DNA from 2 places in the Buttiauxella sp. 3AFRM03 genome. Region 1 is predicted to be linked to the other one. Evidence: predicted binding sites of a transcription regulator. Region 1 holds the regulator's gene; the other holds the start of a gene.
What was found. The regulator PhoB, encoded in region 1, activates phosphate uptake and scavenging genes when phosphate is short. The targets are predictions, from matches to a motif close to CTGTCATAAAACTGNCNNAT.

Region 1 (7,406 bases):
TTTTTCTGCGGGCTGGGCTCGTGTTAGTTTTTCGAGAAGCGGCGCTGCTTCTTCGATTGCGCGAGTTGCCGCATTCAGTGCCGTTCCCGCATGCGAGTGTTTTTGAGTCAACAGGTCGAGTTGGCTGAGCCATTGCTGGTGTTGCTGGAGTGTCTGCTGTTCAGCCAGGCGGTTTTTTTCTTCTGTAGTAAGTGCCTGCAAACTCTCTGAAAGCTGCTGGCGCTGGGATTCATCCAGAAGTGCTACACCTGCTGCCTGCGCTTGCAGGTTCTCTAATTGGCTGCGTACATTTTTATGATTTTCGAACACCGCCGCAGAAACTGTACCGTAAATTTCAGTACCGGTGAGTTCTTCAAGCAATGAGGCACGGTCATTGGCGTCGGCATTTAAAAACGCCGCAAACTGCCCCTGAGAAAGCATCATGGAGCGGGTGAAGCGGTCGTAATCGAGTCCGGTCAATTTGGCGGTGATATCGAGCTTATCTTTCACTTTATCGGCGATGATCTTGCCGCTTTCTACTTCAGCCAGCTCAACGCGCGGGGCTTGCAGATTGCCGTTGGCCGCATTACGCGCCCGGTTCTGGCTCCAGAATGCGCGGTAGGCAACACCTTTTACTTCAAATTCCACTTCCGCCAGACACTCGGCAGTGTCGCGGGTCATCAGGTCATTCTGTGATTGCGAGACCGTGTTGAGACGTGGCGTTTTGTGATAAAGCGCGAGGCAGACAGCATCAAGTAGCGTAGTTTTACCCGCTCCTGTTGGCCCGGTGATGGCAAACAAACCATTGCTGGCGAAAGGCTCGCGGGTGAAATCAATTTTCCATTCCCCTTTCAGGGAGTTGAGGTTTTTCAATCGCAGACTGAGGATTTTCATGCTTGTTCCTCCGCGTCATGCAGGCTGGCGACCGTTTGGGCAAACAGAGTGCGCAGGCGTTTTGCGCGTTCTTCAGTGGTTTCTTCCTGAACCAGGCGGCGTTCAAAAACCTCTTCAACCGTCAATTCACTTAGGGTTTCTTTATGTTGTTGAGCAATAACACGCTCGCGCTGCTCACGGCTACGGCGCAGCAAAACCACTTCAACAGGCAGCGTTTCGGTTAGCTGTTGAATATGGCGCTGCATATCATGCAGATATTCATCGGTGGCGATTTCAATATCCAGCCACACTTTGGGTTCTGTCGGTGCATCGCGCCATTGTTCAAGCTGCTGTTCAATTTCGTTCAGCGAACCTTTGATCACCGCCAGCGGCTGGCTAACTGGTACCGTAAGTGGGGTGACTTCATGAAGTTTACCTTCTGAAAATTCAACCAGATAAACACTTTTGGTCTTACCGGTTTCGTCAAAACTTAACGGTATTGGTGAGCCGCTGTAGCGGATATGTTCGGTGCCACCAATTAATTGCGCACGGTGAATATGGCCCAGGGCAATGTAATCGGCATCCGGGAAATGCTGCGCCGGGAAAGCGTCGAGTGTGCCAATATAGATGTCACGCACGGCGTCACTTTTCGTCACGCCGACGGTGGTTAAATGCCCGGTGGCGATAATTGGCAACTGCGCGTCAGCGCGCAGAACGCAAGCGGCGCTAAAACACTGCTGATAATGTTCACCGATCGCTTCCATTAATGAACGCTGCTTTTCATGGCCGGATAAACCCGCCAGACTGTTTTGAATATCGCGTGGCCGCAGAAAGGGAATGGGGCAGAGAATAGCGCCAGGCGCGCCATCTTTCGTATTCAGCACAATTGCCTGCTGGCTGGTATCGTGGCGTGCGCTGGCGACGACATAAGTGTTAAGACACGCCATCAGTTCACGGGACTCGTTCAATGTGGCAACTGAGTCATGGTTACCGGCGAGCACCACCAGTGAGCAGCCGGTAGACTGGAGTTGCACCACAAAGCGGTTATACAGTTCTCGCGCATAGCTTGGTGGCGAGCCAGTATCAAAAATATCGCCCGCGACGATTATTGCATCCACATCATGTTCAACGGCAGCTTTCAGCAGCCATTCAAGAAAAGCCTGATGCTCCGGCCCGCGGCTTTTGGTATAAAAATTTTGACCAAGGTGCCAGTCTGATGTGTGAATTATGCGCATAACCTGTCCGGTGGCTTAAAAGCGAGGCCTCGATTATAAGGGGGCGAGGCGGAAAACGGCATAGGTCTCTGTGTCATAAATCAAATTGATGAGTCACTAAACAGTCATGTTTTTCATAAATCTGTCATAAATCTGACGCATAATGGCGCCGCATTGAAACAACTATAATTATTCCTTGAGCAGGGCGAATCATGGCGAAGCGTATTTTAGTCGTAGAAGATGAAGCTCCAATCCGTGAAATGGTGAGCTTTGTGCTTGAGCAAAACGGTTTTCAGCCTGTAGAAGCGGAAGATTATGACAGTGCAGTGAATCTGCTTATCGAACCCTTCCCGGACCTGATTTTACTGGACTGGATGTTGCCAGGCGGCTCGGGTATTCAGTTTATCAAGCACCTGAAGCGTGAAGCATTGACGCGGGAAATCCCGGTAATGATGCTGACAGCACGAGGTGAAGAAGAAGATCGCGTGCGTGGCCTGGAAGTTGGTGCCGATGACTATATTACCAAGCCGTTTTCACCGAAGGAGCTGGTGGCGCGCATTAAAGCTGTGATGCGCCGAATCTCTCCGATGGCGGTGGAAGAGGTTATTGAGATGCACGGGCTGAGCCTTGACCCTTCATCGCATCGCGTGATGACCGGTGAAAACCCGCTGGACATGGGCCCAACTGAATTTAAGTTATTACACTTCTTTATGACGCATCCGGAACGGGTATATAGCCGTGAACAGTTGCTTAACCATGTATGGGGCACCAATGTGTATGTCGAAGACAGAACAGTGGACGTACATATCAGGCGGTTGCGTAAAGCGCTCGAGCATAGCGGGCATGATCGAATGGTACAAACAGTACGCGGTACGGGTTATCGGTTCTCAACCCGCTTTTAGTTCCTTATCAGGAGAGTGACGCGTGCTGGAACGGCTGTCATGGAAAAGGTTGGTGATGGAGCTGCTGCTCTGTTGCTTACCTGCTGTCATCTTGGGCCTTATTTTTGGCTATTTACCCTGGTTTTTATTACTGGCGGTCACAGGACTGCTGGTTTGGCATTTCTGGAATTTGCTTCGTTTGTCGTGGTGGTTGTGGGTTGATCGCAGTATGACACCGCCCCCTGGTCGCGGGAGCTGGGATCCGTTGTTATACGGTCTTCATCAAATGCAGCTGCGTAATAAAAAACGCCGTAAAGAATTAGGCAATTTAATCAAACGCTTTCGCAGCGGCGCGGAATCACTGCCCGATGCGGTAGTGCTGACTACCGAAGAAGGGACCATTTTTTGGTGTAACGGGCTGGCCCAACAGTTGTTGGGGTTACGCTGGCCGGACGATAACGGGCAGAACATCCTTAACTTGCTGCGTTACCCTGAATTTACCCGCTATTTGACGCAAAAAGATTTCGCCCGGCCGTTGACGCTGGTGCTTAACAATGGCCGTCATCTGGAATTCCGTGTGATGCCATACAGCGACGAGCAGTGGCTGATGGTGGCACGTGATGTCACGCAGATGCACCAACTGGAAGGGGCGCGACGTAACTTTTTTTCCAACGTTAGCCATGAACTGCGTACTCCGTTGACGGTACTGCAAGGTTATCTGGAGATGATGCAGGATCAGGCGCTTGAAGGGCCGCTGCGCGATAAGGCTCTGGGCACCATGCGCGAGCAAACTTCGCGGATGGAAGGTCTGGTGAAACAGCTTTTGACGCTATCTAAAATTGAAGCGGCACCGGCAATGGTGCTCAATGAAAAGATTGATGTGCCACTGATGCTGCGTGTGGTGGAGCGAGAAGCGCAAACCCTCAGTCAGCAAAGGCAGACGTTAAAGTTCGATATTGATCCCTCACTCAAAGTCTTCGGTAATGAAGAACAGCTACGCAGCGCGATTTCAAACCTGGTGTACAACGCGGTAAACCATACGCCGGAAGGGACGCAAATTACCGTGAGCTGGAAACGGGTCGCGGGTGGTGTGGGCTTTAGCGTGGCGGATACTGGTCCTGGTATTTCTGCGGAACATATCCCACGCCTGACCGAGCGGTTCTATCGAGTGGATAAAGCGCGTTCAAGGCAAACAGGTGGTAGTGGGTTAGGTCTGGCAATAGTGAAACATGCGTTAAGCCATCACGATGCGCGTCTGAATATCGAAAGCCAGCCAGGGAAAGGTTCCACGTTTTCCTTTGTGTTGCCTGAGCGTTTAATCGTTAACGATAAAGTGCTGTAAGCCGCGTAAGTTATGACACTGATGACAAGTTTTTCGTAGATCGGATAAGCGAAGCGTCATCCGACACTTCTCTCTGTAACAACTGGCGCAAATGGTGGATGACGATATCGCTTATCTACCCTGCAAAACCCGTTTATCGCTGAATAGTGTCAAAATAACTTTCCACAGGTCAGCTTGCTGGCCTGTGTTTTTTTTGCCCACATGTAAATCAAAAAAGCTTAATTGGTGATATTTTAACCACACAAAAAACCATACAATTTTCTAATGTATAAACAAATCCACTGATTTTAAGTCTAATTTAAGGAGATCAATCTGGTTTTTGGATCCCTTCTTGCCTTCAAACGCTATAAGCGTTTTAATTGCGCCCCTGTGAATAGCAGACCGACTGGATTTGAGTGGTAATTCAAACAACTATTCTTCGCCACCGATCCCGGAAAGGATTTTCCGCTGTCGTTACTGCCAATCACCGCTTTTATGCCGATGTATGACTGTCTAAGGATTGGCAAATACACGCATAAAAATTTGAATACTTACAACACCACACATCCACAGGCTGCCAAAATTTTATGACCCATCATCTGAAATCTCGAGACATCCTCGCGCTAGGCTTTATGACCTTTGCGCTGTTTGTCGGCGCAGGCAATATCATTTTTCCACCAATGGTGGGGTTACAAGCTGGCGAACACGTCTGGATTGCCTCACTTGGCTTCCTGGTGACCGCGGTTGGTCTGCCCGTTTTAACTATCGTCGCGATTGCTCGTGTCGGTGGGGGTATTGATAGCCTGAGCTCACCGATTGGCCGTCGTGCCGGTGTGCTGTTAGCGACTATTTGTTACCTGGCGGTTGGCCCATTGTTTGCCACCCCGCGTACGGCTACTGTTTCCTTCGAAGTCGGGATTGCACCACTGGTGGGTTCGGGTGAACTGCCACTGTTTATCTACAGCCTGGTTTACTTCGCGATTGTTATCGGTATTTCACTGTATCCAGGTAAATTGCTGGACACCGTTGGCCACGTGCTGGCTCCGGTGAAAATCGTTGCGCTCCTGGCGCTGGCGGCGGGTGCAATGCTGTGGCCAGCAGGCGGTATCAGCACTGCGACTGAGGCGTATCAGAATGCGGCGTTTGCTAACGGTTTTGTGAATGGCTATCTGACGATGGATACCCTGGCTTCGCTGGTGTTCGGGATTGTGATTGTTAACGCGGCACGTTCCCGTGGCGTGACTGAATCCCGCTTGCTGACACGCTATACCATTTTGGCTGGCCTGATTGCTGGTGTTGGCTTAACGCTGATTTACCTTGCGCTGTTCCGCCTGGGTTCTGATAGCGCTACGCTGGTCGCTGACCAAAATGCCAACGGTGCTGCGATCCTGCATGCCTATGTGGCTCATACCTTCGGTAGTGCTGGTAGCTTCTTCCTCGCCGCGCTGATTTTCCTTGCCTGCATGGTCACGGCAGTTGGCCTGACTTGTGCGTGTGCTGAGTTCTTCAGCCAGTATCTGCCACTGTCTTACCGTTCGCTGGTGTTTATCCTTGGCTTGTTCTCGATGGTGGTTTCTAACCTCGGGTTGAGTCATCTGATTCAGGTTTCAATTCCGGTGCTGACGGCGATTTACCCGCCGTGTATTGCGCTGGTGGTGCTGAGTTTCACCCGACCGTGGTGGCATAACTCAACCCGCGTGATTGCGCCAGCGATGGTCATCAGCACCTTGTTTGGCATCATGGACGGGATTAAAGCTTCGGCAATCAGCGATATTTTACCCGCGTGGACTTCCCACTTGCCGCTGTCCGAACAAGGCCTGGCATGGTTGCTTCCGACCATTATCATGGTGGTGATTGCCATCGTATGGGACCGCGCCGCAGGGCGACAGGTGGCCTCCGCCGCCCACTAAAAATTATAATTTTGTACAACCACGGGGCTTTGCTCCGTGGTTTTTTTTATTGTTAAGCAGGGTTGGAATTAATGGAAAACGCTAATAAGCTCAAGCGCGGCTTGAGTACCCGGCACATACGCTTTATGGCGTTGGGTTCGGCAATTGGCACCGGGCTGTTTTATGGTTCGGCAGACGCTATCAAAATGGCAGGGCCAAGTGTGTTGTTGGCCTACATCATCGGTGGGGTGGCGGCTTACATCATTATGCGCGCCCTTGGCGAGATGTCGGTTCATAACCCTTCCGCCAGTTCATTTTCACGCTATGCGCAAGATAACCTCGGCCCGCTGGCAGGTTACATCACCGGCTGGACTTACTGTTTTGAGATCCTGATTGTCGCAATTGCCGACGTCACCGCATTTGGTATCTATATGGGGCTGTGGTTCCCGGCGGTACCACATTGGGTCTGGGTATTGAGCGTAGTGCTAATTATCTGCGCCATTAACCTGATGAGCGTCAAAGTGTTTGGCGAGCTGGAATTTTGGTTCTCTTTCTTCAAAGTCGCGACCATTATCATCATGATTGCTGCCGGTATTGGCATCATCGTTTGGGGTATTGGTAACGGTGGTCAGCCAACGGGTATCCATAATTTGTGGAGCAATGGCGGCTTCTTCAGCAATGGCTGGATTGGCATGATTATGTCGTTGCAGATGGTGATGTTTGCTTACGGCGGGATTGAAATTATCGGTATCACTGCGGGTGAAGCGAAAGACCCGCAGAAGTCGATTCCTCGCGCCATCAACTCTGTTCCGCTACGTATCCTGGTGTTCTATGTGGGCACGCTGTTTGTCATCATGTCTATCTATCCGTGGAACCAGGTGGGTACGGAAGGCAGCCCGTTTGTACTGACGTTCCAGCATATGGGGATTACGGCTGCGGCAGGGATTCTTAACTTCGTGGTGATCACCGCATCGCTTTCAGCCATTAACAGTGATGTCTTCGGTGTCGGCCGCATGTTGCACGGTATGGCAGAGCAGGGCAGCGCCCCGAAAGTGTTCGCCAAAACATCACGCAACGGTATTCCGTGGGTCACTGTGTTGGTCATGTGCTGCGCACTGTTACTGGCGGTGGTGCTCAACTACCTGATTCCAGAAAACGTTTTCCTGGTGATTGCTTCGCTGGCGACTTTTGCCACGGTTTGGGTTTGGATAATGATCCTGCTGTCGCAGATCGCGTTCCGTCGCAAGCT
Region 2 (7,406 bases), 1.2 Mb from region 1:
GGTCACGACAGCTATAGCAACCAGCCTTGATGCAATGGCGGTGGGCGTCGGTCTGGCGTTTCTGCAAGTGAACATTATTGAAACTGCGCTGGCGATTGGTTGCGCGACCATGATCATGTCTACGATGGGTATGATGCTGGGCCGTTTTATTGGCCCGCTACTGGGTAAACGCGCCGAAATTCTCGGCGGCGTGGTGTTAATTGGGATTGGTTGCCAGATCCTTTACGGCCATTTCAGCGCGCTAAGTTAAATATTCAAGCTACCTGGGCTTCGCGTCGCCAGACGCGAACCACAAAGTCAGTCTCACATTCAAATGCCGTTTCAGCCGTTAAGGCTTGCCACACTTCCGGGCGAGCGCGCCAGGCAAACGGCGTCATTTGTAGCAATGCTACCGCTTCATCACCCTTTAATGTCATCGGCCAGCTAATTTGCTGAGTCTGTTCTGCAATAAAACCAGGCAAAGATTCAGACTCAGAGCTGTGCAACACAATATTGTCGTAAATTAGTCCTTTCAACTGCATTAAATGACGGGGACCAGGGGTCGCCGTAATGACGATACCGCCAGGTTTTACCACCCGCGCCAGTTCTTCCGCTTTGCAGGGCGCGAAAATACGCACAACAGCATCAAGGCTATTATCGTCAAACGGTAAACGGTGACTTGAAGCAACGCAGAATTGCACCTGCGGGTAACGTTTAGCCGCGTAGCGAATCGCCACTTTCGCGACATCTAACCCCCAGGTCGTGCCATTTTGTTTTGCGACTACCTGTGCAAAACCGGCAGTGTAGTACCCTTCCCCACAACCAATGTCGAGTAAAGTCACGGGTGACGCTTGTTCAAGTTGTTGGCAAATGGCATCACGCAAAGGCTGGTAATGCCCGGCATCGAGAAACTTTCTGCGTGCCTGCATCATCTCGCTGCTGTCGCCAGGATCCTTAGAACGCTTATGCTGTACTGGCAGCAAATTGACGTATCCTTCTTTTGCCTTATCGAATTGGTGGCCTTGTGGGCAAAGATAACTCTTGCCAACAGCGGTAAGCGGCGCATGACAAAGCGGACAAAGATAGGACATGGGAACTCCAGGCAATCATAAAGGGCGCAAGTGTAACGCTAAACGCCCTGTTTCGAAAAGCAACTAACCGGCGGAGTTATCTGCGACAGGCTTATTTAACACCATTAAATTTGGGTCACCGTCCGGAAGACCATCAGGCTCAATATTTTCCAGTCGTAACACATCGCTCATAATTTGACTAAATACCGGGGCTGAAACTGCTCCGCCATAATAAGCCCCATTTTCTGGATCGTTAATCACCACAACCAGCGCAAAGCGTGGATTACTGGCTGGCGCAACACCGGCCGTGTAAGCAATGTATTTATTGATGTACTTACCGTCATCACCAATCTTCTTCGCCGTGCCCGTTTTTACCGCGACACGATATCCGTGCACCGCCGCTTTTACTCCACCACCGCCAGGCAACGCCACGCTTTCCATCATATGTTCAACCTGATGAGCAATGACTTCAGACATCACGCGTTTCCCAACGACCGGTGGGTCAACACGGGTAATCGACAGCGGTCTGGAAATACCGTAACTACCAATGGTTGCGTAAACATGGGCCAGTTGCAGCGGCGTGACCATCAAACCATAGCCAAAAGAGAAGGTTGCACGATCCAGTTCTCCCCAGAACTTACGATGTGGTAAATAACCGCGGCTTTCTCCTGTCAGGCCCAGCCCCGTCGGCGAACCAAAGCCAAACTCTTTGTAGGTATCCAAAAGTTTTTGGATAGGCATTGCCAGCGAAAGACGTGATACCCCGGTATCGCTCGATTTTTGCAGGATCCCGGTCAACGTTAGCTGAGGGTAATAACCCACATCCCGAATCCGATGCCCGTCAATGGTATAGGGATGGGTATCCACCACACTGTCGGGTTGCACAATACCTTGTTGCAGCGCGGTCATCACTACCATGGGTTTGACCGTTGAGCCGGGTTCAAAGGTGTCACTTATTGCCCGATTGCGGAAATCGTTCAACGTGGCACCCTCACGGTTATTCGGGTTAAAAGTCGGGCAACTTGCCATAGCCAGAACTTCACCGGTATTAACATCAAGGATAACTGCGGCGGCTGATTCGGCTTTATTCCACGAAACCGCGTTGCTTAACGCATCTTCAGTCACCGTTTGCAGACGCTCATCAATGCTTAACATTAGGTTATGCGCGGGGCTTGCCGGATTTTCAGTGATATTTTCAATGACGTGACCGTGTCGGTCTTTGCGAACTAATCGCTCCCCGCCCCTCCCCATCAATTGTCGATTGAAACTCTTTTCTATGCCCTCAATACCCTGATCATCAACATTGGTAAAACCGAGCAAATTTGCTGCGACATGCCCTGCCGGGTAAAAGCGGCGTGACTCATCGCGCAACGAAATCCCCGGTAGTTTCAAACTCTCAATATATTGGGCTTTTTGTGGATCGAGTTGACGGGCAAGGTAGATAAATCGGTCGGAAGGGTTACGACGAATACGGGCGGCGATCTCATTGAGCGGCATATTGAGCGTTGTCGCAAGTGCCTGCCAACGGCTATTCACTTGCACACCACCTTTTTCCATCACCGTTTTGGGGTCGGCCCAGATAGCTTTTACCGGTACGCTGACTGCCAATGGTCGGCCCGTACGGTCTTCAATCATGCCACGTGGAACCGTAATCGTCTCTTCGCGTAGCGAACGCATGTCCTCTTGCTTGACAAGATTCTCTGGCGAGATGATTTGCAACCAGGCTACACGTCCTAATAAAAATACCAGACACATAAGAATAGCACTGCAAAGCAGAGCAAAACGCCACTGAATAAAGTTACCCACGACTCCAGGGGCAATTTTTCTCACTTTCAATCCTTCACAACAACTAAGCAATTGAAAATTTAAACATAATGATGAAATTAACCGGACAGGAACAGTGCTACAAGATGCACTGCTTTGCTACAAAACATAACTAATCACGGCTTGTAGAAACATATGGACAAGTAGTGCATAAGATTCAGACATGAAAAAGCCCCGCTACATGAGCGGGGCTTTCATCAAAATTTGGCGTTATTCGCGCCAGGTCTAATTCAACGGAATTAGATAGCAGTGACGTTAACTGCTGCTGGGCCTTTCTGGCCGTCCTGGATTTCGAACTCAACGTTCTGGCCTTCAGCCAGAGTTTTGAAGCCGTTACCCTGGATTGCAGAGAAGTGTACGAACACGTCTTTGCTGCCGTCAGCAGGAGTAATGAAACCAAAACCTTTAGACTCGTTGAACCACTTAACTTGACCTTTGATCTTTGCCATTTTGCAAAATTCCTTAGATTGTTTTCTTTGCCCGAAGGCATAACTTAGCTAAAACAGAGACATTACTGCATGAGGCACTAATATAAGGCTCGGCAGAGAAGCGGTATTCAACGTCAACGTGTTTACTCAGAACTTCTTTACTGAAAATGCCACACATAAACAGAACTGTACCTCGTTTAACCCAAAGTGTTATCACATACAACGCAATCAATGGCAAGCCATTTTTCGGCGTGAATCGATCTGTCGCACAAATTCTGAAACCAATATTGTTCATAAAAATGAAATGCACAAAATGTGCATAAAATTAACGGCGAACAAACGTGATTCCAGGCGTTCAGGCGATGACCGCAGACAACGTTTTTACCATAGCCCAAAGCTAACTTTTCGTCCAGACGAAGGACGAAAAAGTCGACACCACAGACATTATCCTTATGATTTTTTTAGCATAGCTATTCAAAAAATGAGCAGTACAGAACGTCTCAAGACAGATTGAAATAGGAGATGGAAATAACGCGATTACCAGAATGAATAAAGTATGAACAGTAAGCTCTTTATATTGCACCAAAATAATGAAAGTTTAATGACACTCTGCTACACAATGAGGCAATAAAAACGTTTCACTATATTAGCCATATAATAAAATTATCTTAGGTTATCCAAAATAACACTTTAACTTTCTGGATAATATTTAAACTATTATTTTAAGCAAGAGTAAAGTTTGACCTATATGTCGTGGCATGAACAGCGATTCACCGCCATAGTCTTGCCAGATGGTTGGTGTATTCCCTGCTCTTTCCATGCTTTCGTCAAAGCGTAACATCAGCCGATTTTCGTAACTGTGGTGACACATTACGAAAACCGTCGATTTAAAGATGAGATTTTAGAGGATCAAACCAGGGATTCATCCAACGCATGAGTCACGACAAAGCGACGTAAACGCTTATGTAAGGATTAGCGTTCTGCCACCAGACGAATAAAATCGTCATCCTCTGCAACTTCTTCCTTAATCTCTTGCGGTTCTTCCTTCACAACTTCCGGCTCATTGGCTTCACACAGACGGCGTAGCAGAGCATTTTGTCGTTTCTGCTGTTCCAACAACTCTTCAAGCAGCTCGATCTGTTCATTACTACGGCTACTCGCTCGGTTAACAAAAAACCACATTACGAGGCCGATAACCAGCACCACCAGGGAAACTGTCAGGGACACGATATTCAACGCGCCAACACTTAATTCGTTCATCTTACCACCTCAGTAAAACGCGCTATTCTACACCTGCTGCGCCCGAAGGTAAGTATCGTGTGGATAAAAAGAGTCTACCAGGGAATAAATTTGTTAATTGTACAAATCCCGCTGAAAAATTGTACATCCTGATCGCACATCACGTTGACCATCTGCGTCCAGAGTAGTAAGCAGACGAAAAAAACCGCAACTAAGATGAACCATCTGTACTTTTTCACTACATTCTCCACATTAAAAGCTTTAGAGAGTAAGTCTGGCATACGCAACCTAAACCAGGCATCACTCAACTCAGATTTTATTTAAGAATCATCACATTGATACTTTAGTGCTACGCGCTACGCTTAACACTCTAATAAAGTAATAATAAGAGGTAGATATGCGTGTCGTGATCCGCACTATTCTGGTGATAGTGCTGCTGTGGATCGGTTTACTCCTCTCTGGCTACGGAGTATTGATTGGGAGCCATCAAAATGCAGCGGGTATGGGACTGCAATGCAAATACCTCACTGCACGAAATATCACCACTGCACAATTCATTCATAGTGAAAGTGGTATTATCGGACTGAGTGATTGCCCTGTATTGCGTAAAAGTGACAAGGTTATTGATAACGGACAGTAGATAATCGAAGAGTAAAAAAACGCCGCTATTTAGCGGCGTTTAATTTTTCATCAGAATGGATATTCGTGATAACCCATTTGCTCAGAAATAGTGCGCGCAGCGTCATGTAGCATAGCGACATATTCGTGAAGGCGGTCTTCAGAAAAACGCAAAGTCGGGAATGAAATACTTAAACCGGCAATCACAACACCAAAGCGGTCAAATACCGGCACGCCGATGCAGCGCAAACCTTCTTCTTGTTCTTCGTTATCTTCGCCAAAACCTTGCTTACGCACCGTATCCAGAACATCCATCAATTCGTCGGTGCTGGTAATGGTACGTTCAGTGCTGCGGGTGTACTCCACATCGGCAAGAATTTCACGTACTTCTTCACGGTCACGCCAGGCCAGAAGCACTTTACCAATTGCAGTACTGTACAACGGGTTACGACGACCAATGCGCGAATACATACGCAAGTTGTACATTGAGTCGATCTTGTGGATATAGACAATACTGTCTTCATCCAACGCACCCAAGTGGATCGTTTCTTTTGTCAGACGCGACAGTTCACGCATCTGGATGTCAGCACTACGAATCAAATCAACATTTTGCAACGCACGCGCGCCAAGTTCGAACAACTTCAGCGTAAGCGAGTATTTCTCAGATTCGCCTTCCTGAGCCACATAACCCAAGGATTTCATTGTCTGCAAAAAGCGATAGACGGTGCTTTTTGACATCATTACGCGTTGCGATAATTCAGTAATACCAATTTCGCGTTCTTCGCCAAGAGCCTGTAAGATGCCAAAAACTTTCAGGACAGAAGAGACAGAATCAGGTTGTTTATCCAGATCTGCGATTGCCATTAAATCACCTCGATCGCATTTGTTTTATAAAAATTAGAACCGGTTTTTAGTATAAGTTGACTACCATGTCATCGCAATGAATCTATTCTATATCGTTACAAATCTGCGACATATCCCGTAAATTTAGTGCTATTATTATTTCTCCCCGAATACAGCCCCGTGAATTCAATCTTTCCTATGGATAAAACCCTTGCTGATGGGCTGCCATTACCGCGGCGCTATGGTGCTATTTTAGCCATTGCGTTAGGTATTACTATGGCCGTGCTTGATGGCGTAATCGCTAACGTCGCCCTTCCCACCATTGCCCGCGAACTTAATGCCAGTCCGGCAGAATCCATCTGGATTGTTAACAGTTACCAAATAGCGATAATTGTTTCATTACTTTCCATGTCGTTTCTGGGGGATATTTTTGGTTATCGCCGGGTATATCAGTGCGGGCTAATGCTGTTTTGTGTGACATCCCTTTTTTGTGCGTTATCTAATTCTTTACCCATGCTGACATTTGCTCGCGTACTGCAGGGATTCGGCGGTGCGGCATTAATGAGCGTAAATACCGCGCTCATTCGGCTTATTTATCCACAAAAACACCTTGGCCGCGGCATGGGAATTAACTCATTTATTGTTGCCGTTTCATCAGCTGCCGGGCCGACTATTGCTGCCGCCATTCTATCCGTTGCTTCCTGGAAATGGTTATTTTTGGTTAACGTGCCCATTGGCATCATTGCGCTATTATTGGCTCTGCGTTTCTTGCCAGCGAACCAACAAAAATCCCAGGGGCAGCGCTTTGATATTCCAGGCGCCATCATGAATGCCCTGACGTTTGGCTTATTGATTTCTGCCATCAGCGGGTTTGCTCAGGGCCAGTCTGGCTGGCTTATTCTCAGTGAACTGGCAGCCTTGCTAGTCATTGGATCTTTCTTTATACGCCGCCAGTTAAAACTCCCTTTCCCATTATTGCCGGTCGATTTACTGCGTATCCCGGTGTTTTCTTTATCCATTGGAACATCAGTGTGTTCTTTTACCGCGCAGATGCTGGCAATGGTTTCTTTACCCTTTTTCCTGCAATCGACATTAGGTCGTAGTGAAGTGGAAACTGGCCTGCTACTGACGCCGTGGCCCATCGCAACCATGATTATGGCTCCGGTCGCTGGTCATTTAATTGGACGAGTACATGCGGGATTATTAGGTGGAATCGGACTTGTAATGATGGCTTGCGGTCTGTTTGCTTTGGCGCTGTTGCCACATAACCCTTCTGACATAGATATTATCTGGCGCATGTTCTTGTGCGGTGCAGGTTTTGGCTTGTTCCAGTCCCCCAATAACCACACCATTATCTCTTCTGCTCCGCGTCACCGCAGCGGTGGTGCCAGCGGCATGTTAGGCA

Region 2: kdgR (DNA-binding transcriptional regulator KdgR) is a predicted target of PhoB. The motif match lies at 6,115-6,134, and genes of this name have one in related genera.

The regions. Positions count from the first base shown of each region.
Region 1 covers NZ_CP033076.1:1,944,462-1,951,867, reverse strand. Annotated here, with positions in the region: gene sbcC (exonuclease subunit SbcC) at 1-873, opposite strand, end outside; gene sbcD (exonuclease subunit SbcD) at 870-2,087, opposite strand; gene phoB (phosphate response regulator transcription factor PhoB) at 2,279-2,968, shown strand; gene phoR (phosphate regulon sensor histidine kinase PhoR) at 2,991-4,289, shown strand; gene brnQ (branched-chain amino acid transporter carrier protein BrnQ) at 4,856-6,178, shown strand; gene proY (proline-specific permease ProY) at 6,250-7,406, shown strand, end outside.
Region 2 covers NZ_CP033076.1:705,411-712,816, forward strand. Annotated here, with positions in the region: gene mntP (manganese efflux pump MntP) at 1-250, shown strand, start outside; gene rlmA (23S rRNA (guanine(745)-N(1))-methyltransferase) at 255-1,070, opposite strand; gene ftsI (peptidoglycan glycosyltransferase FtsI) at 1,134-2,879, opposite strand; gene cspE (transcription antiterminator/RNA stability regulator CspE) at 3,113-3,322, opposite strand; gene D8682_RS04545 (DUF2627 domain-containing protein) at 3,336-3,479, opposite strand; gene D8682_RS04550 (YebO family protein) at 4,274-4,561, opposite strand; gene mgrB (PhoP/PhoQ regulator MgrB) at 4,636-4,779, opposite strand; gene D8682_RS04560 (YobH family protein) at 4,938-5,180, shown strand; gene kdgR (DNA-binding transcriptional regulator KdgR) at 5,231-6,022, opposite strand; gene D8682_RS04570 (MFS transporter) at 6,200-7,406, shown strand, end outside.